DNA from 2 places in the Bradyrhizobium sp. SZCCHNPS1003 genome. Region 2 is predicted to be linked to the other one. Evidence: predicted binding sites of a transcription regulator. Region 2 holds the regulator's gene; the other holds the start of a gene.
What was found. Region 2 encodes LexA, which represses DNA repair genes until DNA is damaged. Its sites were predicted from a motif close to TGTTCNNNNTGTGTTCNG; they were not measured.

Region 1 (15,318 bases), on a different contig from region 2:
GCGCATCTCACCGACTACGCCGGCGATGGTCACGTCAAGCTCGCCGCGGCCGTCGAGTTCATGCACACGGCGACGCTGCTCCATGACGACGTGGTTGACGAGAGCGAAATGCGCCGCGGCAAATTGTCGGCGCGCATGCTGTGGGGCAACGAGGCCAGCGTGCTGGTCGGCGACTTCCTGCTCGGCCAGGCGTTCCGCATGATGGTCGAGGTCGGCTCGCTGCGCGCGCTCGACATTCTCTCGGCCGCCGCAGCCACGATTGCCGAAGGCGAGGTGATGCAGCTTGCCGCCGCCAAGAACACCGCAACGACCGAGGACGAATATCTCGCCGTGATCCGCGGCAAGACGGCGGAACTGTTCGCTGCCGCCTGTGAGGTCGGCCCGGTGCTCGCCGACCGTCCCAAGGCCGAGCAGGCCGCATCCCGGTCTTTCGGCATGAATCTCGGCATCGCCTTCCAGCTCGTCGACGACGTGCTCGACTATGGCGGCAAGGCCGCCAAGCTCGGCAAGAATGTCGGCGACGATTTCCGCGAGGGCAAGATCACGCTGCCGGTGGTGCTGGCGTTCCGCCGCGGCAGCGACAGCGAGCGTGCCTTCTGGATCAAGGCGCTGGAGCGCGGCGAGATCAGCGATCACGATCTCGACCATGCGATCGGGCTGATGAACAAGCACCGTGCCTTGGAGGACACGATCAGCCGCGCGCATCACTACGGCGCCATGGCCGTCGACGCGCTGGCGCTGTTCCCGGCGTCACCGATGAAGGCGGCGCTGGAGCAGGTGGTGGCGTTCTGCCTGGCGCGGTCGCATTAGTTCGTCCGTCTGCCGAGAGACCGTCACCCAAGCAAGTTCTGTAGGGTGGGCAAAGGCGCCCTGCCCAGCTGATGCGACAATCACGCTGCAATGGCGCCGTGCCCACCATCGGGCGTCGTGCCCCGCGGTGAGACGGCGGGCACGGCGCCACCACGACCTTGTGCCGGGCTGCAGCCAGGCTGCGCCTTTGCCCACCCTACGAATCATCAGCGCGCCGGCATCGCGAGGAGCGTAGCGACGACGCGATCCAGGGCCGCAGCAAAGAGTCTCGATGCTTCGCTCGCAATGAGGGCCGAGCCAGCAAACTAGCTCAGCGTCCCCGCATGCACCCACCATTCAGGGTGCGCGGCTGCGATCGCAGCGCCGGCCGACTTTGCATCCGCCTCGCTGCCATAGATCGCAAAGCAGGTCGCGCCGGAGCCGGACATGCGCGCCAGCAGCACGCCTGAACTCGCGCGCAGCGCGTCGAGCACCGTGCCGATGATCGACTGCACCTTCAGGGCGGGCGGCTCCAGATCGTTCTTCACCTGATCGAGTGCAGCGATCCAGTCTCCGACCGACGCGCCGGCCTGCGGCCAGGACGGCGCCGTGAGGACATCGGTCACGCCGACCAGCAGCTCGCCAGGCTTCAGGCCGAGCGCCTGGAACACGTCCTTGGTCGCGACCGGCACCCGCGGATTGATCATCACGCAGGGCAGGACGGGAAGCGCAAGCGGCTGCAGGTTCTCGCCGACGCCGGTCATGGTGCAGGCGCGCGAGGGCACGCAAACCGGCACGTCGGCGCCGGTTTTCAAGGCAACCGCAGTGAGGCGCGGATCGTCCAGCGACAGGCCGTTCAGCTTCGCCAGCAACCGCAGCGCCGCTGCGGCATCGGCCGAGCCGCCGCCGATGCCGGCGGCGACCGGCAACACCTTCTCCAGCGTGAACGCGCCGAGCTTCAGGCCGGGAACGGCCTCCGCCAGCAGACGCGCCGCCTTCAGCACCAGATTGTCCGTGGTCTCGCCACAGGCCTCTGCCAGAGGTCCGGTCGTGGTCAGCCTCAGCTCCGGCCCCGGCACCAGCGTGAGCTGGTCCGCGCAATCCGCAAAGGCGACGACGCTTTCGAGATCATGATAGCCGTCGACCCGGCGGCCGACGACCCGCAGGGTCAGATTGACCTTGGCGCGCCCCTGCTCCTGCAGCGCGCCGGTGACCGTGGACGCCAACATCGGCGCAATGCCCCCAGCATGTTCGGTGGTGGAGCTCAGATGCCAACTCGCCGCGGCCCGAGGCCGAAACGAACGTGGCCGGCAACCGCCACACGCTTCATCAAAATCATCCGGGCTCCCCGGCAAGCCGGGGAGCCCGTGACGGCTCTCACATCGTGATCAGGACGAACTAGCCGCCCTTGCCGTCGTCCTTCTTGGCGTCGGACGGCGTATCCTTGGTGTCGTTGCTGGCCGCAGCGGGTGCCGGATCATCAGTCAGGCCGTTCTGGATCTTGGCCTCGATCTTCGGCAGCTCCTCGGCCTCGGGCTTCAGGTCGCGGGCATGGGCCCACTGGAACTTGGCTTCCAGCTTGCGGCCGATGCGCCAATAGGCGTCGCCGAGATGGTCGTTGATGGTCGGATCCTCGGGCTTGAGGTCGATCGCGCGCTCGAGGTTCTTGACCGCCTCCTCGTAATTGCCGATGCGGTAATAGGCCCAGCCGAGCGAGTCGACGATGTAGCCATCGTCCGGCCGCTGCTCGACGGCACGCTTGATCATCTTCATGCCTTCGTCGAGATTGATGCCCTGGTCGATCCAGGAATAGCCGAGATAGTTCAGCACATGCGGCTGGTCGGGCTGCAGCTCGAGGGCCTTGCGCATGTCGGCCTCAGCCTTCGGCCACTGCTTGGAGCGCTCCAGGCAGATGCCGCGGTAGTAGTAATAGACGCTGTTGGCCTTTTCATTGTTCACCGGCAGCGAATCGACGCCGAGCGAATAGGTCTTGGCGCAATCGGCGAACTTCTTGCGGCCGCGCTCGATGTTGCCGAGCGCCATGATCGCCTCGAGATCCTTCGGATCCTGCGCAATGACGTCCTTGAGGATCTTGATCGCCTCGTCGCTGCGGTCGGCGCTGTCGAGATCGGTGGCGAGCTGGATCTGCGCATTGCGCTTCAACGGCGAGCTCGCCGGCACCCGCTCATAGACCTTGATCGCCATCTGCGGCTTCTTCACGGTCTCGTAGAGATCGGCGAGCGACAGCAGCGCCAGCGGATGATTCGGCTGCAGATGCAGCGCGAGCTGCAGATAGACCAGCGCCAGATCCTCGCCGCCGCGGCGGCTCAAAGTGGCGCCGATGCCGTACAGCGCCTCGGCGGCGCCGGCCTGCGCCGAATCGACCAGCGACGGCAGCTTCTTGCCGGCCTTGGTCTCGCGCAGGCCCTCCTGCACCAGCGGATGGCGCGCGAGCTTCTTGTCGAAGGCTTCATAGATCGCGGACGCGGCGGCCGCATCCTTGTTGCGCGACAGCCAATGCGCATAGGCCTCGGTGATCCGCAGCATCGAATCGTCGAGCTTGTAGGCGCGCTCGAACCGCGTGCCGGCGTCCTTCTCCTTGCCGGCCAGCTCCAGGATCATGCCGGCATGGAGGTCCTTGAACAGCGGATACCATTCGGGACCAGTCAGCTTGTCGATATTGGCGACGGCGGTCTTCGAATCGCCCGCACCGGCCGCGGCCCACGCCGACAGCAAGGTGGCGACGAGATCGGTGATCGGCCCGCGCACCGATTGGTTGATGTTGGTCTGGGCGGCTGTGTATTTCTTCTGCTTGATGTCCTGCACGCCGACCACGAGGCGCGCGATGCGGTTCGACTTGTCGATCGTGAGCACGCGCTCGGCCAGCTTCACGGCCTCGTCGATGTCGCCATCGGCGACCGAGGAGATGAAGGCGCGGTCGAGCAGCTCGTTGTTCTTCGGGTCGCTACGTAGCGCCGAGCGGTAGAACGCCGCCGCCGAGGCCGCGTCGCGCTCGACGCTGGCGTGGCGGGCCGCCAGATAGCTGCCCGAGGTGGTGAGCGACTTCAGATCGACGCTGGTCGGAAACTTCGCGGCGTTATCCGCAGGATGATCCGGCGTCTGGGCCAGGACGGCACCGGGGAGCAGCAAGGCAGAAACGGCAATTGCGGTCCAGCGATTGCGAATTGACAACATCACGGTGCGCTCTGGTTGTTGGAAATGACGGATCGGTACGGACAGGACCCCGATCGGCAGCTCTTCAAGGCGCCGACAATGCCGCGTTTGGCGGCCAACCGCAAGGATTTGCAGGATATTCGGGTCAGCCGGAGGCCCCTTTGGCGAAGGTGACCCGCGTCAAACCGCGCCAGTATGGCCGTATCGTGGCCGGCTGCCCTCCCCGGAGCAGCCGACTCACGCAATCGTGCGTTATGCGAGGCTACATCGCCTCGTAGTTCGGCCCACCGCCTCCTTCCGGAGGAACCCAGGTGATGTTGCCGTTGGGATCCTTGACGTCGCAGGTCTTGCAGTGGACGCAGTTCTGCGCGTTGATCACAAAGCGCGGGGTGGTGCCCTCCTCGACCCATTCGTAGACGCCCGCAGGGCAATAGCGGTTGGACGGTCCGGCATAGACGTCGTGCTCGGAGCTCTTCTGCAGCGCCATGTCGGCGACCTTCAGATGCACCGGCTGGTCTTCCTCGTGATTGGTGTTCGACAGGAACACCGAGGACAGCCGGTCGAAGGTCAGCTTGCCATCCGGCTTCATCGCAGGCTTCGGCTGATGCGCCTTGGCCGGATCAAGCGTCGCGCGATCGGGCTTGACGTGCAACTGGGTGCCGAACAACGAGAAACCGAGCGTGTTGCACCACATGTCGAAGCCGCCGAGCGCGACGCCGAGCACCGTGCCGAACTTCGACCATAGCGGCTTGACGTTGCGGACCTTGAACAGATCCTCGCCGACTGGCGAGCCGCGCCAGGCGTTCTCGTAACTGACCAGCTCGTCATTGGCGCGGCCGGATGCGAGCGCGGCATTGACGTGCTCGGCCGCGAGCATCGCGCTGCCCATCGCGTTGTGCACGCCCTTGATGCGCGGCACGTTGACGAAGCCCGCGGCGCAGCCGATCAGCGCGCCGCCGGCGAACGACAGCCGCGGCACCGACTGATAGCCGCCTTCGGTGATGGCGCGTGCGCCGTAGGCCAAGCGCTTGCCGCCTTCGAACACGCCGCGGATCGACGGGTGCGTCTTGAAGCGCTGGAATTCCTCGAACGGCGACAGATAGGGATCGTCGTAGTTCAGGTGGACGACGAAACCGACTGCGACGAGATTGTCGTCGTAGTGATACAGGAACGAGCCGCCGCCGGTCTTCATGTCGAGCGGCCAGCCGAAGGAATGCTGGATCAGCCCCTTCTGGTGCTTGGCGGGATCGATCTGCCAGACCTCCTTGAGGCCGATGCCGAATTTCGCCGGCTCGCTCTTGGCGTCCAATGCGAATTTCGCGATCAGCTGCTTGGACAGGCTGCCGCGCGCGCCTTCCGCGAACAGCGTGTACTTGCCGAGCAGCTCCATGCCGCGCGTAAACGAGGATTTCGGCTTGCCGTCCTTGCCGATGCCCATGTCGCCGGTGGCGATGCCGCGCACCGCGCCCTGCTCGTCATAGAGCACCTCGGTGGCCGCGAAGCCCGGATAGATCTCGACGCCGAGCGCCTCGGCCTTGCGCGACAGCCAGCGGCAGACATTGCCGAGCGAACCGATGTAGCAGTGATGGTTGTCCATCAGCGGCGGCATCGCGAAGCCCGGCAGCGAGATCGCGCTGCTCTCGGTCATCCAGAAGAACTTGTCGACCTCGACCTGGGTCTTCAGCGGGCAATCGTCGTCCGAGCGCCAGTCGGGGATGAGCTTGTCGAGCGCCGCCGGATCGATCACCGCACCGGACAGAATGTGCGCGCCGACCTCGGAGCCCTTCTCGACCACGACGATGTTGAGGTCGGCATTGAGCTGCTTCAGCCGGATCGCGGCGGACAGGCCCGAGGGGCCGGCGCCGACGATGACGACGTCGAACTCCATGGATTCGCGCGGAGGTAATTCTTCGGTGCTCATCTCTCTCGATCTCAGGCCCGGCCGGTGCAGGGGACCCGACCTCTGCCGCCCCCTGGCGCGTGCAAAGGTCAAACCCGGAGCTGCAATGGCAACAATGACTTAACTAGGGTTCCTGAAGGCGTTGACCGTTCGCTGAAGACTGGTCCGGAGGGGAGCGACGGCTGGCGCCGGAACACTAGGGCGTTCCGTCCCTTTTTGGGTTATTCCAAACTCTTGTTTCCGATTTTTCGGGGCAGGACAACCACCGAAATGCATTCCGCCATGCGCCGAGGCAGCGTACACTGCCGCGGCGATCGATCATGATGACCCCCGAGCCCCTCCCCGACGTCCGGCAACTGCTCGCCTTCTATCTGGAGGCCGGGGTCGATTGCGCGTTGGCCGACGAGCCGATCAACCGGCTGGTCGAGCCCGAGGCGGTTTCGTTCCCCGCCGCGACTCCCGTCGCCCGTCAGGCGCCGGCGCAGCCCGGCCGGCCGGCCGCGCCGGCGATCATTCCGCCGCGCGGAGAACCGCCGCCTCCGCCGGAAGCGGCCGTCGCCTCGGCCCGCGAGGCGGCGCGGACGGCGCCGACCCTGGAGGCGCTGCGCGAGCTCCTGGAGACTTTCGACGGCTGCGCGCTGAAGCAGACGGCGTCGCGGCTGGTGTTCGCCGACGGCAATCCGCAGGCGCGCATCATGCTGGTCGGCGAGGCGCCCGGCCGCGACGAGGACATCGAGGGCCTGCCATTCGTCGGCCGCTCCGGGAAGCTGCTCGACCGCATGATCGGCGCGATCGGGCTCGACCGCAGCAAGGTCTACATCGCCAACGTCATTCCCTGGCGCCCGCCCGGCAACCGTACGCCAACGCCGCAGGAGACGCAGATCTGCCTGCCATTCATTCGCCGCCAGATCGAGCTGGTCGATCCCGATGTGCTGGTGACGCTCGGCAATCCCTCGACCCAGTCGCTACTCGGTACGACCGAGGGCATCATGCGCGTGCGCGGCAAATGGCGCGACTACGACACCGGCAAGCGGACGATCCGCGCGATCGCGACCTTCCATCCGGCCTATCTGTTGCGCTCGCCGTCCTACAAGCGGCTGTCCTGGCAGGATCTGCGCGCAATCGCGACGGTGATAGCGGTCTGAGGACCCAATTCGCTTCCGTCATTGCGAGCGCAGCGGCGCAGCGAAGCAATCCAGAGTCACGCGCGCAGCCCTGGATTGCTTCGTCGCTTCGCTCCCCGCAATGACGGCTCGCATGGAAAGCGCTAAGGCCCCCTCGGCCGCACGATGGCCCAGCCGATGCGCAGCACCGGCTGGCGGCCGTTGATCAGCCAGTCGAAGCTGCGCGGCACCTCCGGCACCAGCCCGGGAAAGCGCTGGGCGATGTCAGGCGGTGGGGTGCCGACCGTGTCGGAGGCGCGCCACACCACGACGCCGCCGCTCTCGGCGAATTTCGCCGGCGTGACCCAGGGCGTCCGCTGCGGGGTGGCATCGAGGAACAGATGCGCGCGGCGGCGACCGAGCGCGACCAGGCTGGCGAGTTGCGGATCGCCGGCGACCGCCTGCAGCCGCTGGTTGGTACGGCGCTCAAAACTCTCGACGAAGAAGCGGGCGATGTCGCGGGCCGGCATCGACGTCGCGACCTCGCCCTCGCCGATCACGGGCTGAATCACGGCGCTGCCGGCAACGAAAACCGCGGGTGCAGCGACCGCAGCCGCCCACACCGTGCGCAGCAGCCGCTGGCGGCGCAGATAGATCAGATCGCCGGACGCGACCACCAGCGCGAGGCCGACCATCGTCAAGGTGACGGCGACGCCGCCGAACACCGTGGGCAGACCGAACAGGCCGGAGATCAGGCTGCCCGCCAGGGCCGGTGCGATCGCGAAGCAATAGACGAAGTCGCGGGCGAGCGGCGGGACCGAACGGCGGTAGATGATCGGGGCGTCGGTCTCGCTGCGGCTGATCCAGCTGGCGTCGAGCAGCACCAGCAGCACCATGGCCGAGATCGCCAGCAGCGCCCCGCCAGCCAAGGCGAGCCAATGCCAAGCGCGCACCGAGAGCTCGGCGAGAACGGGCAGCGCCGGCAGCCCGACGCTGTCGGCGCGCAGCACGAAGATGAGGTAGGGCAGCGCCAGCGCCAGCACCACCAGCAGCGCGAACAGCGGATCGAACGAGCGCAGCACCCGGCGGCCCTGCGCGGTGGAGACCACGAAGCCGGCGATCAGCAGCAGCAGGCCCGCCGCGGCCGAGGTGGTCAGCAGCAGCAGGCCGGCCTCGATCGACCAGGCAAACCAGGCGTTGCGCCGGCCCTCGCCGAGAATCCGCCAGCTATGGAGCAGCAGCAGCGCCCAGAGCGGACGCGCCAGCACCTCCGGACCGAATTCCAGCGTGGGTGCACCGAACGCGGTGATGGTCATGGTCAGCAGCACGGCGAGCACCGCCTGCTGGCCGCCGACGATCGCCCCCGCCAGGAGATACATCACCCACAGACCCAGGGCCGAGCACAGCACGGCCAGCACGTAGACGCCTAGCAGGTGATTGCCGGCGAGACGATAGGCGATGTCCGACAGCCAGAACGACAGTGGCGGGCCGAGATCGGTGCCGACCTGGTATTCACGTCCGAACGCGATGGTGGTGGCAAGCTGGCCGGGCGGGCTGCGATAGAACAGCATGGCGACGCCGAGCCACATCAGGGCCTGGCACAGCACCACGATGACGACGACCAGCCGCGGCCTTGCGCGGATCAGTTCGACAACCAGTGACGTGAAACGCATGAACGGCTGGATCGCTTGGCTGAATCGCTGAGGACGTCGAGGAGGCCGGCAGGACCGTCGCTCATCCGCAGCAGCCTCGCTGTCCGACGCCCGCAATCGATACCGCACGATCGGGGCGCACAACACCGCCCCTGCTGCGAGGGGTGACACTTCGTGCTGGCTGGCTGACCAAAACTATTAAGACCGCGGCGCCCGCGAGGCAACCTGCATCAGACCTCGAGCGAGATTTCGGTGGATGTCACCACGGTCACCTCCGCGAACAGATCCGGCTCCGGCACATCGGTCCACGGCTGATGCTTGCGCCGGGCGGCGACGACAGGCGCGAACAGGCTGCGATGATGCACCGAGGGGCCGAGCCGGTCCAACGCGGCGAGATGCTCCGGCACAGCATAGCCCTTGTGCTGCTCGAAGCCGTAACCCGGGCAATCCTGCGCCAGCGCGCACATCAGCCGGTCGCGCGTGACCTTGGCGACGATCGAGGCGGCCGCAATCGACATCACCAGACCATCGCCGCCAATCACCGCCTCGCAGCCGCAATCGACGTCGATGCGGTCGCGGCCGTCGACGAAGACGTGCTTCGGCGCCTCGGGCAGCGCCCTCACGGCGCGCGACAGCGCCCAGAGCGAGGCACGCAGGATGTTGTCGCGATCGATTCGCGCCGGCGATGCGACGGCCACCGCAAACGCCGACGTCTTGCAGATCTTGTCGAACAGCGCCTCGCGCTGCTCCGCGCTCAGGCGCTTGGAATCATCGAGACCCCTGGGGATGCGCGCAGGGTCGAGAATCACGGCCGCAGCGACCACCGGACCGGCCAGCGGCCCCCGTCCCGCCTCGTCGCAGCCCGCGACCGGCCAGACGCCCTGCTTCAACAGCGCGCGCTCGCGCCGGAAGCTCGGCGGCGCCACCGCGATGACGCCCTTGCCGAACTTGGCGCCCGACTTGCCGGCAGCCCCCGGGGCAGCAGGCTTGGTCGCGGCCTTTGCAGGGGCGCTCTTCGCCACGGCGCAGCTCGCTGCTTTCGCCCTGCCCGGCTTCTTTGACTGATCGCGAATCATGGCCGCCATGGTGCGAAACGGCTGGCGGCGGCGCAACCCGAACGGGCCTCAATTCCCCGCTATTCGCCCCCTGCCGGCGACCGACTACGCCGGCAGATGCACTCGATCATCCTCGCCGACATCAATCCCCGGCGCGATCACCACTTCCCAGACATGACCGTCCGGATCTGAGAAATAGCCGCTATAACCGCCATAGTCGGTCCGTTGCGCCGGTTTCAGCAGCATTGCGCCTTTCTCCACCGCCGACGCGAGCGCCGCATCGACCTCAGCCTCCGAGCGGCAGTTCCATGCCAGCGTCACGCCTCGGAACGCCTGAGGGCGCGGTGCGTCTGGCACGCCCGCGTCATCGGCGAGCGCGCCCCACGGGTACAGCGCCAGCACCGTCCCGCCGGTCTCGAAGAATGCCACGGCCTCGCCGGTCGCGCGGAATTTTCGGACGAAGCCGAGCAATGTATAGAAGGCGATGCTCCGCCGCATCTCGGACACACCGAGTGTGATGACGGTGAACCGCGGAACGCTCGCTTGTGCATTCATCACTTACTCTCCGCACGCTTCAGAACAGGCTGAGCTGCTGGCCACCGCCCTTCGGCCGCACGAAATGATCGGTCGTCAGCTTGGTCCGACGCTTGTTCAGCCCGAGCTTCTCGCAGGCGATCTCGAAGCGGCGGCCGATCATCCAGGCCATCGGGCCTGTCCCCTTCATTCGCGTGCCCCATTGCGAGTCGTAATCGCGGCCGCCGCGCATGTCGCGGATCAGGGTGAAGACGTGGCGGTAGCGGTCGGGATAATGCTCGAGTAGCCATTCCCGGAACAGGTCGCGCACCTCCAGCGGCAGCCGCAGCAGCACATAGGCCGCTTCCTTGACGCCGGCATGGGCAGCGGCATCGAGAATGCGCTCGATCTCGCTGTCGTTGAGCGCCGGGATCACCGGCGCCACCATCACCGTGGTCGGAATGCCGGCCTTGGACAGCGCCTGCAGCGCCTCCAGCCGCTTCGACGGCGTCGAGGCCCGCGGCTCCATCGTGCGCGCCAGCTTCGGATCCAGCGTGGTCACGGAGATCGCGACCTTCGCCAGGTTCTTCTTGGCCATCCGCGCCAGGATGTCGGCATCACGCATCACCAGCGCCGACTTCGTGACGATCCCGACGGGATGGCCAACCTTTTCCAGCACCTCGAGGATGCCGCGCATGATCTTCCGCTCGCGCTCGATCGGCTGATAGGGATCGGTGTTGGTGCCGATCGCGATCATCCGCGGCTCGTAGCCGCTGGCCGCCAGCTCCTTCTCCAGAAGCGCGGGCGCATCCGGCTTCACGAACAGCTTGGATTCGAAGTCGAGACCAGGCGACAGCCCGAGAAACGCATGGGTCGGCCGCGCGAAGCAGTAGACACAGCCGTGCTCGCAGCCCCGATACGGATTGATCGAGCGATCGAAACCGATGTCCGGCGAGTCGTTGCGGGTGATGACCTTGCGCGAGGTGTCGGTCGCGACCGTCGTCTTGAACGGCGGCAGCTCCTCGAGGCTCTGCCAGCCATCATCGAAGACAACGCGGGCCTCCGCCTCGTAGCGGCCGCTCGCGTTGGATTGGGCACCCCGGCCGCGGCGCCGGCCCCGTTCGATGGCGACCGCAAGTTCGGGAAAGTCCTTCCCAGGACCTGACGAAGGCGCGCCCGCCGGCTCGGAGGGCACCGGGACCGGCGGGCGCTTGAGGGCATGTGAAGATGCTCGGCTCATGGCCAAGACATAGCACGCAAACAGAACATTACAAGAACAAAATAGAACAAAAGCGCACGCATGCTCTGCGCGGGCGCAAGGCCAGCCATCACATTCCCGTTCTATCCTGCAGGTGCGCTGGAACAGGACGGTGCGGCGTTACTCTCATACAGTATCCCGCAGGCGCGAAGCGGAAGGCAAGCGAGGTCCCATGCAGATCACTTCTCCCCAACAGACCACCCCGGCCGACGATCTCGACCTGCTCGATCGCTACTGGCGCGCGGCGAATTATCTCTCGGTGGGGCAGATCTATCTGCTGGACAATCCGCTGCTGCACGAGCCGCTGAAACCGGAGCACATCAAGCCGCGCCTGCTCGGCCACTGGGGGACGACGCCCGGCCTGAACTTCATCTATGCCCATCTCAACCGCGCCATCGAGGCGCAGGATCTCAGTGTCATCTACATCTGCGGCCCCGGCCATGGCGGTCCGGGCATGGTCGCCAACACCTATCTCGAAGGCACCTACAGCGAGATCTATCCGGAGATCACGCGCGATGCCGATGGCCTGCGCAAACTGTTCCGGCAGTTCTCCTTCCCCGGCGGCATCCCGAGCCATGCCGCGCCTGAAACGCCGGGCTCGATCCATGAAGGCGGTGAACTCGGCTACGCGCTGGTCCACGCCTATGGTGCGGCGTTCGACAATCCCGATTTGATCGTGGCTTGCGTGGTCGGCGACGGCGAGGCCGAGACCGGCCCTCTCGCCGCGTCCTGGCATTCGAACAAGTTCCTGAACCCGGCCCATGACGGCGCGGTGCTGCCGATCCTGCATCTCAACGGCTACAAGATCGCCAATCCCACCGTGCTCGGCCGCATGGGCGATGCCGAGATCAAATGCCTGTTTGAAGGTTACGGATACGAGCCGCTGTTCGTCGAAGGCGCGGAGCCGAAGGCGATGCATCGGCAGATGGCGGACGCGCTCGATGTTGCGCTCGCGAGCATCCGCTCCATCCAGCAGAATGCGCGTCAGCCGGATGCAACGATCCAACGGCCGCGCTGGCCGATGATCGTGTTACGCAGCCCGAAGGGCTGGACCGGGCCGAAGGAGGTCGACGGCCTCAAGGTCGAAGGCTTCTGGCGCGCCCATCAGGTGCCGATTGCCAACCCCCGCAGCAAGCCGGAGCATCTCGCGCTGCTCGAAGCCTGGCTGAAGAGCTACGAGCCGGAGACGCTGTTCGACGCCCATGGCCGTCTCAGGCCGGAATTGCAGGCGCTGGCGCCGAAAGGGCAGCGACGCCTGGGCGCCAATCCGCATGCCAATGGCGGTCTGCTCAAGCGCGAGCTCAAGCTGCCGGACTATCAAGCTTTCGCGATCGAGGTGTCCTCACCAGGCCAGACCATCGCTGAAGCGACACGCGAGCTCGGCAAGTTCCTGCGCGACGTGATCACGCTGAATGCGAAGACCCGAAACTTCCGCATCATGGGTCCCGACGAAACGGCGTCGAACCGGCTCGATGCGGTGTTCGAGGTCACCGAGCGCGTGTGGATGGAGGGCATCGAGCCCTATGACGTCCATCTGGCGCATGACGGCCGCGTCATGGAGGTGCTGAGCGAGCATCTCTGCCAGGGCTGGCTCGAAGGCTATCTGCTCACCGGCCGCCATGGCCTGTTCTCCTGCTACGAGGCCTTCATCCACATCATCGATTCGATGTTCAACCAGCATGCCAAATGGCTGAAGGTGTCACGCGAGCTGCCGTGGCGGCGCCCGATCGCGTCGCTGAACTATCTCTTGACCTCGCATGTCTGGCGGCAGGACCATAACGGCTTCAGCCATCAGGATCCCGGCTTCGTCGACCTCGTCGCCAACAAGAAGGCGGATATCGTCCGCATCTACTTCCCACCGGACGCCAACACGCTGTTGTGGATCGCCGACCATTGCCTGCGCACCTACGACCGCATCAACGTCATCGTCGCCGGCAAGCAGCCCGCGCCGCAATGGCTGTCGATGCAGGACGCCGCCACGCATTGCGACGCCGGCATCGGCATCTGGTCTTGGGCCGGCACCGAGCCCGCCGACGAAGAGCCCGACGTGGTGATGGCCTGCGCCGGAGACGTCCCGACCCTGGAGACGCTCGCAGCCGTCGACCTCCTGCGCAAGGAATTGCCCAACCTGAAGATCCGCGTCGTCAACGTCGTCGATCTCATGACCCTGCAGCCGAAGCAGGACCATCCGCATGGCCTCAGCGACCGCGACTTCGACAGCCTGTTCACCGCCAACAAGCCAGTGATCTTCGCCTATCACGGCTATCCCTATCTGATCCATCGCCTCACCTACAGCCGCACCAACCATGCCGGCATGCATGTGCGCGGCTTCATCGAGGAAGGCACCACGACGACGCCGTTCGACATGGTCGTGCTCAACGAGCTCGACCGTTTCCACCTCGCCATCGAGGCGATCGAGCGCGTGCCCGGCCTCAGCGTGCCCGCAGCCCATGTGAAACAGAAATTCCGCGATGCGCTGATCGAGCATACCCGCTACATCCGGGCGCATGGCGAGGACATGCCGACGATCCGCGACTGGGTCTGGCCGAACAGCGCCGGCGGCACCACGCCGACACAGGCGGGCGACTGAACCAGCCAAGCGCGAGCTCCAGCAACGCAGCACCTTGAAATAGCAATCGTTCGGCGTTGCCCGAACGTGCGCGACCCGCTACGTGCTGCAAAATTCCGCAGCGCAGCGGGCTGATTTGGCTATGACAAGATGATAACAGTCATGCTGGAGGCGCGACAGATAACGATGCCAGGTTCATGCTGAGCGTGATCATCCCGACCGAAGGTGTCGAGCAGACCGCCGTGGCCACCCTGTCCGCGCTGGTGCCAGGCGCCGCGGCCGGTGTCGTCACCGAGGTGCTGCTGGTCGATCGCTCGCCCGATTCCAGCGTGATCGAGCGTGTCGCGGACGTCGCAGGCTGCCACTTCATGAAGTTCGAGGGCTCCCAGGCCGCAGCGCTCGCGGCAGGGGCCGCGAACGCGCGGGCGCCCTGGCTGATGTTTCTGCCCGCTGGCGCGATGCTCGATCCCGGCTGGATCGACGAAACCAGGCAGTTCGTCCAGAGCGTCGCCGCCGCCGGCCAGCCCCGCGCCGGCGTTTTCCGTTACGCCAGGTCTCCTTACGCTGCGATCAGTCTGCGCGAGCGGATGCGATCGGTCGCTCGGGCCCTGGTCGGACCGCTCGGCGACCAGGGCCTGCTGATCGCCCGCGATCATTACCGGCAGGTCGGCGGCTACCAGCCCGATCGAAAGCGTGCCGAGACGCGCCTGTTGCGTCAGCTCGGCCGCTCCTCGCGGACCATGCTGCGCAGCCGGATTGTCATGGTCTAGCATCGGGACGATACTTGCCAAAGTCAATCAATTGATTGACAATGGCAAGTATTGGAGGTGCCACATGATTCCTGCCCCATCCGACGGCCAGGTCGCCGCCGTTCGCGCGTTCAACCGCTTCTACACGAGGAAGCTCGGCGCGCTGGACCAGCATCTGCTCGACAGTCCGTTCTCGCTGGCCGAAGCGCGTGTGCTCTATGAGCTGGCGCAGTACGACGCCATCTCGGCCAAGGAGATCGGTCTCTCGCTCGGCCTCGATGCCGGCTATCTCAGCCGCATCGTCCAGAGCTTCGACGAGCAGGGCCTGATCACCCGCACGCCATTGCCGACCGATCGCAGGCAGCAGCAGCTCGGGCTCACCGCCAAGGGACGACAGGCCTATGCCAGGCTCGACCGCAGCTCGCAGAAGGAGATCGCGGCCATGCTGGCGTCGCTGGCGCCATCCGTGCGCGACCGGCTGGTCGGTGCAATGACGACGATCGAGACCGCCCTGGAGCCGCAGCCGCCGGGCCGCTCCCCGGTGCTGCTGCGCAGC
Region 2 (15,318 bases):
AGGACGCGCAGATTGCGGTCGATCACGGCGTCGACTGGATCTACGTCTCCAACCATGGCGGCCGCCAGCTCGACCATGGCCGCGGAGCCATGCAAGTGCTGCCGGAGATCGTCGCCGCCGTGAAGAGCCGGGCAAAGATCATGGTCGACGGCGGCTTCTGCCGCGGCACCGACATCGTCAAGGCGATCGCCTCCGGCGCCGACCTCGTCGGCATCGGCCGGCTGCAATGCTGGGCGCTCGCCGCGGCCGGCGAGGACGGCATCCTGCGCATGCTCGAGCTGCTGGAGGACGAGGTCATCCGCGCGCTCGGCCTGCTCGGCGTCACCTCGTTCGCCGAGCTCAACGGCTCCTACCTGCATCCGGCAACCGCCACCAACCAGCCGAGCGTCGTCAGCGCGTTTCCGCTGGTCGACATCGAGCCCTACCGTTATTGAGGCGGAGGCCCTTCCGTTCAACGCCAGCCATCGACGCCCCCCTCCATGCCCTCCTCCGCTCTCCGCCCCGGCGACGCCGACGCGCTGCTGTTCGATCTCGGCCGCGTCGTCATCGACATCGATTTCGTCCAGGTCGTCTCGCGCTGGGCCGCGCATGCCGGCTGCGCGCCGGAGCATCTCGCCGCGCGCTTCGTGCGCGACGAGATCTACCACGGCCATGAGCGCGGCACGGTCTCCGACGCCGACTTCTTCGCCAACCTGCGCCGGCAGCTCGGCATCGACATCACCGACGCGCAGTTTCTCGAGGGCTGGAACGCGATCTTCGTCGGTCCGATGCCCGGCATCGCCCCGCTGCTCGCACGCGCGGCGGAGAAACTGCCGCTCTATGCCTTCTCCAACACCAACCAGCCGCACATCGATCACTTCTCGCCGCGCTACGCCGACCTGCTTGGTCACTTTCGCGAGATCTTCCTGTCGTCGTCGATCGGCCTGCGAAAGCCGGATGCCGAGGCCTACGCGCATGTGGTCGATGCGATCGGCGTGCCCGCCGAGCGCATCGTATTCTTCGACGATCTCGCTGAAAACATCGACGGCGCGCGGGCCAGCGGGCTGCAGGCGGTGCTGGTGCGCTCGACGGACGACATCGCCGCGGCGCTGGAGGCGCTCGGGATCTGATCGCATCGCGCAAGGGTGCGTCATGGCCAGCGGCGTGACGTTCTGAAGGGCTGCGCTCGCAATGACGGTGCCCACTCATGCAAGATTGTTTTCGCGACACGATGTGCCCGAGCTTTGCTGCTCTCATCTCACCCTCCTCCAATCGGAGGGCGCAGGGAATGCCGGGCTGCTGGCCGCAACCCATGGCCCGCCTGCAGAAAAAAAGCAGGCGGCAGTCACCACAGGTCCAGCCGACATCCGGCATTCCCTGCGCGATGGTCTTCACGTTTATACGCGATCTCCCCGGTGCCCGGCTTGTTGGCCACCGTCGCCGTCGGGATCATCATCACCCGCCGGCTTGGCATCAGCTTCGGGATGCCAGGACCACGCGACTTCACGTCCGCGCCATGCCGTTCGTCCGCGCGCCATCAGGGCACGCTGCGACGCGTCGCGGCCACCGCATCCCGCGCTCCACGTCCGTGACGATCGCGAAGCGCCCCTCCTGTCGAGCACGGGACCAAATCAGCATAGCAGACTTTTCCGAAAAAGCGAATCCTAAATTCGACCGCCGGCAACCGCGCCATCCGGCCCGTCTCCCGCCACATCCGCTGGTCGCAGACGGCCCGACCGCCTAAGCTGTCCGCTCTGCACGCCCCGCGACCCGGAAGAACCGAATGCCCCTCGACATCATCTGTTTGCGTGATCGGCCCGACCTGATCCCGCGCGTGTTCTCGCCCGAGCTGGATGCCATCTGGCCGGAGTTCATGCGGCAGGACCGGACGGCGACGTTGTACTATGATCCGCCAGTGTTCGACCAATATGCGGACTGCGCCTACGTGGCGCTCGCCGGTGACGAGGTGGTCGGGCGCGCCTTCGCCGTCCCCTTCACCTTCGGCATCGAGGGCCGCCGCACGCTGCCGGATGCGGGCTGGGACGAGGTGATCCGCTGGGGTCACGAGGACCGCCTGCTGGGACGGCGGCCGACGACGATGAGCGCGCTGGAGATTGCGCTGCTGCCGAAGGCGCGCGTGCCCGGCAGCTCGCTCGCCATGCTCGCGGCTCTGAAAGGCTGCGCACGCGCCAAAGGTTTTGCCGAGCTGTACGCGCCGGTGCGGCCGAACCAGAAACATCTGGCGCCGCGGACGCCGATGCGCGCCTATCTCGATCAGCGGCGCGAAGACGGCCGATTGGTCGATTCCTGGCTGCGCACGCACCTCGGCATCGGTGGCGAGATCGTCAAGATCGCGCCGTGCTCGATGACCATCGTCGGCACGCTCGCCGAGTGGTCGCAATGGACCGGCGTGACCTTCGATCGCTCGGGTGAGATCGAGGTCCCCGCTGCTCTCGTGCCCGTGCTCGCGTCGGTCGAGCACGACCATGCCGCCTATGTCGAGCCGAATGTCTGGATTCGGCATCCGCTCTAACGCGGTGCAGGCCGTCCGCGCGACGATCAACGCGCCGGCACGACGCGCTCGTCCAGAAATCCGATCACCGCGTCGAACGCCTGCCGTCGATTCCGCTCCATCAGGATCATGTGCGTGCCCTGCCCGATCTCGACCAGGCGCTTGTACGGCGCGCTCACGAGACGAACGAACAGGTCGTGCGCCACGTCGAAGCGGACGTCCACATCCCATTCCGCCGAGAGCACGAGAACAGGGCAGTTGATCGTGCTGGGATCGTAGATCGGCTGGTCCACGGTCCAATGCTCGCGCACGTCCTGCACCGCGCCCGAAGGCGCGCGGATCGCGCCGGGGTACGGCGAGTCCGGATCGGTCGCGAGCGTCGCCTCCGCCCAGGACTCGAACCAGCCGTCCGGAATCAGCTTGTCCCGCGCCTGCTCCGGAGCGGCGCCGCGCCACGCAGCCTCGAACGCGCGCGGGCTGACGATCCGATAGGCGCCGAGCGGTCCGCCGGCGTCGATGCGCAGCGGCTCGCTGGACAGCCAGAGCGGCGTCACCAGGATCAGCTTCTCGAGCTTCGCGCTCGCCGCGCTCGCGAGCATGCCCGCGACGGTGGCGCCCCAGGACATGCCGAGCACGTTGGCGCGCGGGACGTCGCGATGCCGGCAGATGAAGTCCACCGCCGCGCCGAAATCGTCCACGGCGGTCCGCGCATTGACCAATGGAGATCCCTCCTCGGCCGCCCGCGACATCTCCGGCGGCCGGCTGGAGCCGCCATAGCCGCGCGCATCGACGGCCCAGACATCGTAGCCGGCCTGCGCCAGGACATCCATGAAGGAGGCGCCACCAACCGCGACGTCGAACAGGCTGGCGGATGAAAAGGTGGCGCCGTGCATCATCACCAGCGTGCGCTCGGCCGAGAACCGTTGCACGTCATGCCGGCGCTTGTTGATGAGCTGAAGCTGTACATCGGACACCGGGCCTTCGATCAGGCGGCGCTCGGAAACGATGCGCGAGGAGGACGTTGCGTTCTCGGTCATGGTCACCTCGGATCAGGCGAACTGCCACGCGAACCGGTCGCCGTCGCGGCTGATCCGCCCGGCCGAGGACTCGGCGAAGTGGGTCGTGAACACGAGGGAGCCGGTCTCGGCGGCATGGTTCATCGCCCATCGGCGTGAGGTCCGCGCCGCATCCGGAAATTCGCAATAGACCGAGTTCCAATCCGGACGCGCGACCTGCAGCGGATGATGCATCACATCGCCCCAGAACAGCGCGCGCTCGCCGCGCGAGGTGAGACTGATGCAGGCGTGATCGATGCTGTGACCAGGGCTCGGCAGATAGCGGAAGCCATCCACGACCTCGCTGCCATCGACCGTGATCTCACGCGCGAGGCCGGCCTCGACGATCGGCAGCACGCTGTCTTCGTAGACCCCTGGCAGCGGCGGATGCAGCATGCGACCGAGACCGGCCGCATCCCTGATCGCGGCATCCGAGCCGTCAGCGGCCGACAGTGCCGCCAGATAGGCGCGCTCGCGGCCCGAGAAAACGTACCGGGCGTTCGGAAACACCGGCGTCCAACGGCCATCGGCAAGCTGCGTATTCCACCCCACATGATCCGCGTGCAGATGCGTCATCAGGACGAGATCGACATCGCCAGGGGCGACGCCGGCCGCCCGCAGCCGGTCGAGAAACGGCTCGTTCAAGCGATGCAGAACTGCTGCGCCGGGCCGCTCCTTGTCATTGCCGGTGGCCGTGTCGATCAGGACCACCCGCTCCGGCGTCCGCACCAGCCAGCTATGGATGCTCAGGCGCAACGATCCCGTGTGCGGATCGACCGATCCCGGCCCCACCTGGCCTCGTTCCCGAACGATGCTGTCTGCTTCTACGCCCGGAAACAAAAACTCGCCCTCGACCGCATCGAGGCCGATCTCGAAGATCTTGGTGATGGTGGCGTCTCCGACGCGATAGGTCGTGATGTCCTGCATGTCTGGCGGCCTCGATCCGAACGGTGGTCTTGTCTGGGCCGAGATCTAGGACTAGGTCATACATTCCTCAAATCGATCCAGCTCATGCAGTCCATCGATCACTTCGATCTTCGCTCCTTCGACCTCAATCTGCTGGTCGCGTTCGACGCGCTCATGCAGGAGCGCAGCGTGACGCGCGCGGCCGCACGCCTCAAGGTGGGTCAGCCTGCGATGAGCCATACGCTGTCGACGCTTCGCGTGCTGCTGCAGGACGAGCTGTTCGTCCGCGTCGGCGCCGTCATGCAGCCGACGCCAAAGGCTGCGGTGCTCGCCGGGCCGGTTCGGGCGGCGCTGGGGCAGATGCAGGCAGCGCTGCATGCCGCACCGGAGTTCGACCCGGCGACCGAGCAGCGCACCATCCGCCTGGGATTTTCAAGTGAGGTCGAGCTGCTGCTGATCCCCGAGCTCACCGCGGTGCTCCGTCGAACGGCGCCCGGCGTGCGGCTTCTCAGCCGGCCGACCGAGCGCAACGAAGTGCATCGCCTGCTCGACGACGGAGCCTTGGATGTCGCGGTCGGCTGCTTCGACGCCGTCGCACAGCGGCACAGATCCCAGCTCCTGTTCGAGCAGGCGCTGAGCTGCGTCTACAATCCAAAGCGCATCGCGATGAAAACGCCGATCAGCCTCGCCGACTATCTGTCGCTTCCGCACGCGCTGGTGACGCTGACCAACAGCCTGCAGGGCTGTCTGGAGGCGGCGCTGGATGAGATCGGGACCGAGCTCAACGTGGTCTCAGCCTCCTCGGAATTCCTCAGCGTGCTGGCGACGGTCGCCGCATCACCGGTGATCACGACGATACCGACCAGGATGGCAAAGCTCTACGGGCCGCGATTTGGGCTGACGCTCTGTCCCGCGCCGTTGAAGCTGCGGCTGCCGGCCGTCTCGATGGTCTGGCCGCTGCAGCTCGATCGTGATGCAGCATCGGTCTGGCTGCGGAACATGGTGGCGGATATCCTGCACACGACCGAGCGCGCCGCCTGTCGCGCGGCTGCTGGATAGAACGCGGGGCGGGAGCTAATCGGAACGGCGCATCGGCCAACGCCTTGGCACTGCGGTCGACCTTCTGCGCACTGATTGCAGGGTTTCTCGCGCGATCGTGAGGCAGCGGCCCGGACGCGGCCAACATCAGACGGTCAGAACGCAGGGAGCGGCCTAGGCCCTTGGCCGCGCTGTGCGCGTTCGGTTAGAAGGCGACTCATTCGATCTGCCGTCTCCGTCCGAAGGAACTCTCATGGCCCTGATGCCGGTGTCCGATGCGTTGTCCGCCGTGCTCGCCGGCGCCGAGCCGCTGGCCGAGGAGCTGGTGACGCTGGACGAGGCCCATCACCGCATCCTGGCCCGCGACCTCGCGGCGCTGCGGACGCAGCCGCCCGAGGCGATGTCGGCGATGGACGGCTACGCCGTACGCGCGGCGGACGCAGCCCAGGCCAAGGTGCGGCTGAGGGTGATCGGCGAGGTCGCGGCGGGGCGGCCGTTCGATCGCGTGGTCGGACCCGGCGAGGCGGCGCGCATCTTCACTGGTGGCGTTGTCCCTGAGGGCGCCGACGCGGTGGTGATCCAGGAGGACACGATCGCCGAAGATGGCCACGTCGTCATCACCGAGGCCGCGATCAAGGGCCGGCACATTCGGCCCGCGGGCGTCGACTTCCACCAGGGCATGGTGCTGCTGAAGGCGGGCCGCCGGCTCAGCGACCGCGACCTGTCGCTGGCGGCCAGCATGAATCATCCGGCACTGCCGGTGCGGTGCCGGCCGAAGGTGGCGCTGCTCGCCACCGGCGACGAGCTCGTGATGCCGGGCTCGACGCCCGGCCCGGGCCAGATCGTCTATTCCAACGGCTACGCCCTGCGGGCGCTGGTGCGCAGCGAGGGCGCGACACCGATCGATCTCGGCATCGCCGCGGATACGATGGAGGCCACGGTCGCCGGGATCCGGCGGGCGCGCGAGGCCAAGGCCGACATCCTGATCACGACCGGCGGCGCCTCGGTCGGCGATCACGACCTCGTCAAGCAGGCGCTCGAAGCCGAGGGCATCGAGATGGCGTTCTGGAAGATCGCGATGCGGCCGGGCAAGCCGATGATGCACGGACGGCTCGGCGACATGAGGGTGATCGGACTGCCCGGCAATCCGGTGTCGTCCTATGTCTGCGCCATCCTGTTCCTGGTGCCGCTGATTCGGCGGCTGCTCGGCCGTGACGAAGCTCGCATGCCACGCGAGACCGCCCTGCTCGGCCGCGAGCTCGGGGCGAACGATTCGCGCGAGGACTATCTGCGGGCGCAGCTCGAAGAGCGCGCCGACGGCACCCTGATCGCAACGCCGGTGACGCAGCAGGATTCGTCGCTGCTCGGCAATCTCGCGCTCTCGCAGGCGCTGGTGATCCGGCGGGCGTATGCGCCGAAGGCCGCCGCCGGCAGCCCGTGCGAGATCCTGCGCCTGCCGAGCTAGGCCGTTTCCCCCGGCAAAGCCCGGTCCGTTCACTACAATTTAAGGATTGCGGAACACACATCGAACATATAGTGTCCGTTCATGATTTGTTTTTAGTATGTTGCGGGCGACGCGATGATGGTCCGACTCCAAGGCGCTCTCAGCCGGTTTGTGCTCAAGGCGCAGCTCCTGGACTCGGACGACAACAAACTGGGGACCAGGTCGAGATGCTGACGCGCAAACAGTACGAACTTCTGCGGTTCATCAACGAGCGGCTCAAGGAAGCCGGCGTGCCGCCGTCCTTCGACGAGATGAAGGATGCGCTCGATCTGCGCTCGAAGTCCGGCATTCATCGCCTGATCACGGCGCTCGAGGAGCGCGGCTTCATCCGCCGGCTGCCCAACCGCGCCCGCGCGATCGAGGTGATCAAGCTGCCCGAGCTGTCACAGGCCGCCAACAACCGCCGCGGCTTCACCCCATCGGTGATCGAGGGCAATCTCGGCAAGGTGCGCACCAGCACTCCCGCGCTGGACGATGGCGAGCGCCCCGTCGCAGTGCCGGTGATGGGCCGCATCGCCGCCGGTACCCCGATCGAGGCGCTACAGACGCGCAGCCACACCATCAGCGTGCCTGCCGACATGCTCGGCAACGGCGATCACTATGCGCTTGAGGTGCGCGGCGACTCCATGGTCGATGCCGGCATCCTCGACGGGGACATGGCGCTGATCCAGCGCAACGAGACCGCCGACACCGGCGACATCGTGGTAGCGCTGATCGACGATGAGGAAGCGACGTTGAAGCGCTTCCGCCGCCGCGGCGCATCGATCGCGCTGGAGCCGGCCAACACCGCCTACGAGGTGCGCATCCTGCCGCCCAACCGGGTGAAGATCCAAGGCAAGCTGGTCGGGCTGTATCGCAAGTACTGATCGCGGACGCGATCGGTCGATCGGCGGCGAGCGCACGCGCTTCTCCGCCGATCGAAATTGGTCACGCGCGAATGCACCTCAGGATGTGCAGCGCGGCATGCTCAAACGCTTGTGATCGCCCGCGGGCGCACGCGGTGCAGATCAGCGCAGAATTGCCGTGAAGCGCGCGCTAACATCACCATCGATGTCCACTCTGATAGAGGCCTGCGCCTGTCCGGGGGGAGCGTGGGTCGGCTATCTCTCAACGAGGAGCGATCCGATGTGTGACTACAGCCTCCATGCGGTTGCGTCCCGTCCCGCCAAGGTCGGCGAGACGTTGATCTCGACGACGTTTCGCGGCACCGCCACCCGCGGCTTCGCCCTCGAGAGCGAGCCGACCGTCGCAGTCTGCATGCTGCCCGGCACCGAGTTGGCATTTGTCGAGGACGTCCGCTACGACAGCCGCTGGCTCTGGACCCGGACGATCCGCGAGCGCGTCGCGAAGTTCAACAGCATCGAGACGCACATCCCCGATCGCCATCACGACGCGATCGAATTCGCCGACGGCCGCCACGTGCTGGTGACCCAGCTCTGCGAGGGCCAGCGCGTCACCGTGCTACAATTGCCGGTCAGCAAGCAGCCGGCCGAGCGCCGCCCGGGCATGGCGGAGGACGTTCCGGCTTCGCAGGCCACACCGATTCGCCGCATCAGCATCACCTGAGCGCCTGCGCGTCCGCATTTCTCTCGGTCATGAGCGAGCTTTCGGCCGGGGGAGATTTGGTTTCTGCAAGCGCAAGGTCCTTTCGGGCGAACCTCACGCTCCGGCATCGCATCGAATAGGAACGACATCCCTCGGCCGGCATTGTGTGCCGGGGGAGCTTGCCGCCGCGGTCAACAAGATCGATTGGAACAAGGCCGACCGGATCACCGAGCCCGGCCGCTACATGCTTCCGTTCGGATGGCTAACGGTCACGGTTGATGACATCGCCGTCTGGCAACGATATCCGGGCGCTGCGTTCACGCTGGTCGAAGGTCCCTCGCTGTTCGATGGACCCGACGCCACCGAGTATCATCTCAGCACGTTGTATCATCTCAGCACGTTCGAGCTCCGGCGCTCAATCCTGCTCGCCCTGCTCCGTCTCCGGCGGCGTCGCGTCCTGAAGCCGCGACACCGGCGCACGCGGCGTCAGCGTCGTGTCGAACTCGCCGGCCTCGGCGGGCGCCGGCCACCACGGGCGGTCGGTGCCGCCGGCGCGCACCGGCGTGACGGAGAAGCCGGTGCCCCGCTGCACCAGCATCAAGGCGCCCTGCTGCTGCAGGCGCTGGCGATCGATGACGGCCGCCGCGCAGGATGACGGCGCGGCGCGCGTGGTGACGATCAGCGCGGCACGGGCGCAATCATCGTCGAGCGCCTCGGCGCGCAGGGTCAAGGCGGCGAATCGGCCGTCGGCCATCGCGACCACGCAGCCCGCCTCGTCGCAGGAGACGCCATCGGCGAGCGATGAATCCGCCGGCAGCCGGGCATCGGCGTCGGCCGCGAGCCACTCCTTGGTGGCGAACACGTCCTTGCCGGTGCGCATCACATGCAGGCGTCCGTCACGACCGCGCACCGCCACCGCACGCCCATCGCCGGCGATCAGGACATCGGGCAGCGGCGTCGTGGCGGCCCACGCGGTGGCCACCACGAGCCCGACGGCACCCGACCAGCGCAGCGGTGTGCGCAGCAGGCCGATCAGGATGACGCCGAGGCTGGCCAGGATCAGCGGACCGATGCCGAAGCCCGGGATGCGCCCGACCGCGCCAGGCAGCGCCGCCACCCAGCGCGTCACCGCGATCATCCAGTCGATGCCGAGGCCCATCAGCGTCCACCAGGGACCGTCGAGCCCGAACGGCGCCGCCAGCAGGCCGAGCAGTCCGGCGGGCATCACCAGCACCGAAACCACCGGCATCGCCGCGAGATTGGCGAGCACGCCATAGGGCGTGACGCGATGGAAGTGGAACGCGGCATAGGGCGTGGTCGCAAGCCCCGCGATCAGCGAGGCCAGCAGCAGCATCGCAAGCTCGCGGCCGCCCCACAGCGCGATGCGCTGCGCCGTGGAGCTGTCCGGCGTCGCAAACAGTTTGGGCAGGCCGAACTGCACCAGCGCGACCAGGCCGAGCGTCGCCGCGAACGACATCTGGAAGCTCGGATGCACCAGCGCTTCGGGTGCCGCGATCAGCACGATCATCGCCGCGACCGCGAGCGTGCGGAAGGTGACGGCGCGGCGATCGACCGTGACCGCGATCAGCACCACGGCCGTCATGAAGAACGATCTCTGCGTCGCGACCTCCGCGCCCGACAGCAGCAGGTAGAACGCCGCCGCGACCAGCGCCGCCGCGGCCGCCCATTTCTTGATCGGATGGCTGATAGTGAGGCCGGGGATCAGCGCAAGCAGCGCGCGCACGGCGAAGAACACGACGCCGGCGACGACGGCCATGTGATAGCCTGAGATCGACAGCACGTGGCCGAGGCCGGAGACGAACATCGCATCGTTGACATCGGGCGTGATGGCGTCGCGCCGGCCGGTCAGCAGCGCGGTGGCGATGGCGCGCTCATCGCCCGTCAGGCGGGCGCGGATGCGTGCGTCGATCGCATCGCGCAGGCCCTGCATGGCCGCCGCATAGCCCAGGCCGAAGCCGGCGGCCTGCGGCGGCGTCGCCGTCGTGATCGCGCCCATCACGAAGCCGGAGGCGCCGATGCCCTGGAAGAACATGTCGCGCGCGAAGTCGTAGGATCCCGGCCGCACCGGGGCCATCGGCGGCAGCAGCCGCGCCTTGAGCTGCACGAAGCTGCCGACCTCGGGCGCCGTGCCCTTACGCACCGCGAGCCTGACACGCGCGATGGTGACGGCGTTGCGCGGGCTCTCCATCGCGGTGACGCGCAGCACGATCCGATCGCTGCGTTCGCGGATGTCGCGCGCCTCGACGAAGCCGGACAGCGCCACCGAATACAACGGCCGCGCCAGCACTGGATGAGCGACACGCGCCGTCTTGATGGTCGCCGCGGCAAAGCCGCACGCTGCAGCTGCGATCATCACGGCAGCCGGAAACATCCGATGCCGCCGCATCATGATGGCGACGATGCAGAGCAGCGCGGCGGTGGTGGCGGCAATCCAGAGCACCGGCTCGTGATCGGCGGTGAAGTACAGCGCGATGCCGGCCCCGAACGCCACCGGCACCCAGGGCAGCAGCCGGCCCGCCCCGGCCTCCTCGACCGCCCAGCTCTTCAGGCGGACGGCGAATGCCGACGACGCGCCGGCCCCGATCGCGGGCCAGCCGCCGGCCAGCGCGCCGCGCGGCGGCCAGACATCGGCCATCGCGCCCGCGATCCCGCGACGCCCTCCCGGCGGCCTGACCGGCTCCGCCATTGCCCACACCACCCGTTACTTCACGGGCATGGAGGCTAGCGAAACCACGGGGAATCCGACTAGCGGAACGGAACGAGAATCCAATCCCGGTGCCGGGAACGTCATTGGAACTTTCTGCACCGCACGGGCTTATGCGGGTATGGACCACCATGACAATGACGATCCCTTTGCCGACCTCGCGCTCGACACGGCGATCCACCTGCGCTGGACGTTGCGGGACATCAAGGCCCACCGGCTCACGCTCTCCCCCGTCGCCGACGATGATCTCTCGCTCCTCGCGGAGCGCGGCCTGGTCGAGGTCAGCGATGGCGTGCCAACGCTGACCGAGGCCGGCCTCGCAGCGATCAATTGAGCTGCGGCTGCGGTCCCCATCTCATCCCTTCGCGACCTCCTTCGCAAAGGTGTCGCGCAGGCCGATGGTGCGGTTGAACACGAGCTTGTCGGGCATCGAATCCGGATCGCGGACGAAGTAGCCCTGGCGCTCGAACTGCATCGGTGCGTCCGAATTGCTCTCGGCGATCGCCGGCTCGATGCGGGCGTCGATCAGGACCTCGAGTGAGTTGGGATTGAGATCGGCGGTGAAGTCGGCCGCATTGGGGCTCGGATTGGCGAACAGCTGGTTGTAGAGGCGGATCTCGGCGGTCAGCGACTGCGCAGCGGGCAGCCAGTGCATCGTCGCCTTGACCTTGCGTCCATCCGGCGCGTTGCCGCCCTTGGTCGCGGGATCATAGGTGCAACGCAGCTCGACGATCTCGCCGGCGTCGTTCTTGATGACGTCGCGGCACTTGATGAAATAGGCGTAGCGCAGCCGCACCTCGTTGCCCGGCGACAGCCGGAAGAACTTCTTCGGCGGGTTCTCCATGAAGTCGTCCTGCTCGATATAGAGCTCGCGGCCGAAGGCGATCCTGCGCGTGCCGGCTGCGGGATCGTCGGGGTGGTTGATCGCCTCGAGCTCCTCGACCTGGCCTTCCGGATAATTCTCGATCACCACCTTCAGCGGCCGCAGCACGGCCATCCGACGCAGCGCCGTGCGGTTCAGCTCCTCACGAATGCAGAATTCGAGCATGCCGACGTCGACGATGCTGTTGGCCTTGGCGATGCCGATGCGCTTGATGAACTCGCGCACCGCAGCCGGCGGCACGCCGCGCCGCTTCAGGCCGGCGATGGTCGGCATGCGTGGATCGTTCCAGCCTGAGACATGGCCGTCCTGCACCAGCCGCGTCAGCACGCGCTTCGACAGCAGCGTGTAGGTCAGGTTGAGCCGCGCGAACTCGTACTGGTGCGGATGCGACGGCACCGGCAGCTTGTCCAGGAACCAATCGTAGAGCGGCCGGTGGTCCTCGAACTCGAGCGTGCAGATCGAGTGCGTCACGCCCTCGATCGCGTCCGACTGCCCGTGGGCGTAGTCGTAGCTCGGATAGATCTTCCAGGCGTCGCCGGTGCGCGGGTGATGGGCGTGCATGATCCGGTACAGCACGGGGTCGCGCAGGTTGATGTTGCCGGCGGCCATGTCGATCTTGGCGCGCAGCACGCGCGCGCCGTTCGGGAATTCGCCGGCCTTCATGCGCCGGAACAGGTCGAGATTCTCCTCGACCGTGCGGTCGCGGAACGGGCTGTTCTTGCCGGGCTCGGTGAGCGTGCCGCGCGACAGGCGGATCTCCTCCTGCGACTGGTCGTCGACATAGGCGAGCCCGGCCTTGATCAGCCCTTCCGCCCAATCGTAGAGCCGCTCGAAATAATCCGAAGCGAAGAACAGGTTGTCGCCCCAGTCATAGCCGAGCCAGCGCACGTCGGCCTGGATGGAATCGATATATTCCTGCTCTTCCTTGGTCGGATTGGTGTCATCGAAGCGCAGATTGCAGCGGCCGCCGAACTCCTGGGCAATGCCGAAGTTGAGACCGATCGACTTGGCATGGCCGATATGCAGGTAGCCGTTCGGCTCCGGCGGGAACCGGGTGACGATCGTCTTGTGCCTGCCGCTGTCGAGATCGGCCTGGACGATGTCGCGGATGAAGTCGCGCCCTGCCTCTGCCGTCGTCGCCGTGTCTGTCGTCGTGGTCATCAAGAATATCCTGCTCCGGAATTTGGCAGCCTATCTGCCAAATCCGCTTCCCCCAAGGAAGGCTTTAGTTATGCGATAGGCCTGCTATACACCCCCCGCCCTTCATAGCCCCTGCCTGGATTTCGTGCTGCCGCCCATGACCTCCCCGATCGTCACGCGCTTTGCCCCCTCCCCGACCGGCTTTCTCCACATCGGAGGCGCCCGGACGGCCCTGTTCAACTGGCTGTATGCGCGGGGCCGCGGCGGCAAGATGCTGCTGCGGATCGAGGACACCGACCGTGAGCGCTCGACCACGGCGGCCATCGACGCCATCCTGGACGGCCTGAAATGGCTCGAGCTCGATTGGGACGGCGAGGTCATCTACCAATATAGCCGCGCCGCGCGCCATCGCGAGGTCGCCGAGCAACTGCTCGCCAGCGGCATGGCGTATCGCTGCTATGCCACCGCCGAGGAGCTGGCCGCGATGCGCGAAAAGGCGCGCGCGGAAGGCCGCACCCGGCTCTATGACGGCATGTGGCGCGACCGCGATCCAAAGGAGGCGCCCGAAGGCGTCAAGCCGACGATCCGGCTGCGCGCGCCGCTGACCGGCGAGACCGTGATCGAGGACCAGGTGCAGGGCCGCGTGGTCTGGCAGAACGAGAACCTCGACGACCTCGTGCTGCTGCGAGGCGATGGCAATCCGACCTACATGCTGGCGGTGGTCGTGGACGACCACGACATGGGCGTCACCCACGTCATCCGCGGCGACGACCATCTGATCAACGCCGCGCGCCAGAAGCAGATCTACGATGCGCTCGGCTGGACGGTGCCGTCGATGTCGCACATCCCGCTGATTCACGGGCCCGACGGCTCGAAGCTGTCGAAGCGCCACGGTGCGCTCGGCGTCGACGCCTACCGTGCGATGGGATATCTGCCGTCGGCACTGCGCAATTACCTGGTGCGGCTCGGCTGGAGCCATGGCGACCAGGAGATCTTTTCGACCGAGGAGATGATCAAGGCGTTCGACCTGCCGGCGATCGGCCGCTCGGCGGCGCGGTTCGACTTCGCCAAGCTCGAGAACCTCAACGGCCACTATATCCGCCACAGCGACGATGCGGCGCTGGTGCGCCAGTTCGAGGACGTGCTGAATTACGTGCCGAACGGCGCGGCTCTCAAGGCCAAGCTCAACGACGCCACGCGCGCGCAGCTCACCCAGGCGATGCCCAGCCTCAAGGAGCGCGCCAAGACGCTCTTGGAGCTGATCGACGGCGCCGCCTTCATCTTTGCCGACCGGCCGCTTCCGATCGACGCCAAGGCCGCCGCCCTGCTGACGCCGGACAGCCGTGCCTTGATCGGCCGGCTGCATGAGGCGCTGGCCGCTGTCGAGTCCTGGAGCGGACCGGCCACGGAAGCCGCGCTGCGTGCGTTTGCTGAAGCCAACAATCTCAAGCTGGGCGCGGTGGCGCAGCCGCTGCGCGCGGCGCTCACCGGCCGAACCACCTCACCCGGTATTTTCGACGTTCTGGCGATCCTGGGGCGTGATGAATCCTTGGGCCGTCTGGAGGACCAGACCACCTCATAAGGTCGCATTGCTCCCCATCTTGCAGCGCACAGGGCAATACGATACGCATTTGCGCGGCACCCACTGGTTTTCCCGGCTCGGACATTCTTCATACGTTGCGGCGGGCTCGTTGACGGATGTTAGGGCCGAAGGACACTAGTAAGTATAAGATTCCAGTACGGTTTCGGATTTGACCCTCGCTTAAGCTGTTGGCAGCGACAGTGACGCGAATGTCAAAGCCACCGCACTAGATAAAGTCCACCTGCCCTGCCATCTCTCAAAAAGAACAAGGGCCAAGCCTAACGATCTCATCGGGGACAAACGATGGACGCAAAATCCGCAAGCAAGACCGCGACCCTCACCGTCGGCAACAAGAATTTCGATCTTCCGATCCTGAGCGGCACCGTGGGTCCCGACGTCATCGACATCGGCAAGCTCTACGCCCAGACCGGGATGTTCACCTATGACCC

Region 1: a site for LexA is predicted at 11,448-11,465, ahead of QX126_RS15845 (PA0069 family radical SAM protein). Genes of this name have one in related genera too.

Annotation. Positions count from the first base shown of each region.
Region 1 covers NZ_JAUHIU010000009.1:9,885-25,202, reverse strand. Annotated here, with positions in the region: gene QX126_RS15885 (polyprenyl synthetase family protein) at 1-810, shown strand, start outside; gene QX126_RS15880 (4-(cytidine 5'-diphospho)-2-C-methyl-D-erythritol kinase) at 1,116-2,018, opposite strand; gene QX126_RS15875 (tetratricopeptide repeat protein) at 2,188-3,984, opposite strand; gene QX126_RS15870 (electron transfer flavoprotein-ubiquinone oxidoreductase) at 4,226-5,884, opposite strand; gene QX126_RS15865 (uracil-DNA glycosylase) at 6,187-7,008, shown strand; gene QX126_RS15860 (glycosyltransferase family 39 protein) at 7,131-8,639, opposite strand; gene QX126_RS15855 (ribonuclease HII) at 8,849-9,703, opposite strand; gene QX126_RS15850 (VOC family protein) at 9,779-10,228, opposite strand; gene QX126_RS15845 (PA0069 family radical SAM protein) at 10,248-11,426, opposite strand; gene QX126_RS15840 (phosphoketolase family protein) at 11,617-14,034, shown strand; gene QX126_RS15835 (glycosyl transferase) at 14,211-14,783, shown strand; gene QX126_RS15830 (helix-turn-helix domain-containing GNAT family N-acetyltransferase) at 14,848-15,318, shown strand, end outside.
Region 2 covers NZ_JAUHIU010000003.1:310,999-326,316, forward strand. Annotated here, with positions in the region: gene QX126_RS07335 (alpha-hydroxy acid oxidase) at 1-434, shown strand, start outside; gene QX126_RS07340 (HAD family phosphatase) at 480-1,109, shown strand; gene QX126_RS07345 (hypothetical protein) at 1,853-2,512, shown strand; gene QX126_RS07350 (alpha/beta hydrolase) at 2,539-3,528, opposite strand; gene QX126_RS07355 (MBL fold metallo-hydrolase) at 3,541-4,473, opposite strand; gene QX126_RS07360 (LysR family transcriptional regulator) at 4,558-5,511, shown strand; gene glp (gephyrin-like molybdotransferase Glp) at 5,744-6,955, shown strand; gene lexA (transcriptional repressor LexA) at 7,162-7,860, shown strand; gene QX126_RS07375 (hypothetical protein) at 8,120-8,560, shown strand; gene QX126_RS07380 (ComEC/Rec2 family competence protein) at 8,955-11,246, opposite strand; gene QX126_RS07385 (hypothetical protein) at 11,386-11,598, shown strand; gene QX126_RS07390 (glutamine--tRNA ligase/YqeY domain fusion protein) at 11,620-13,308, opposite strand; gene gltX (glutamate--tRNA ligase) at 13,445-14,869, shown strand; gene gltA (citrate synthase) at 15,173-15,318, shown strand, end outside.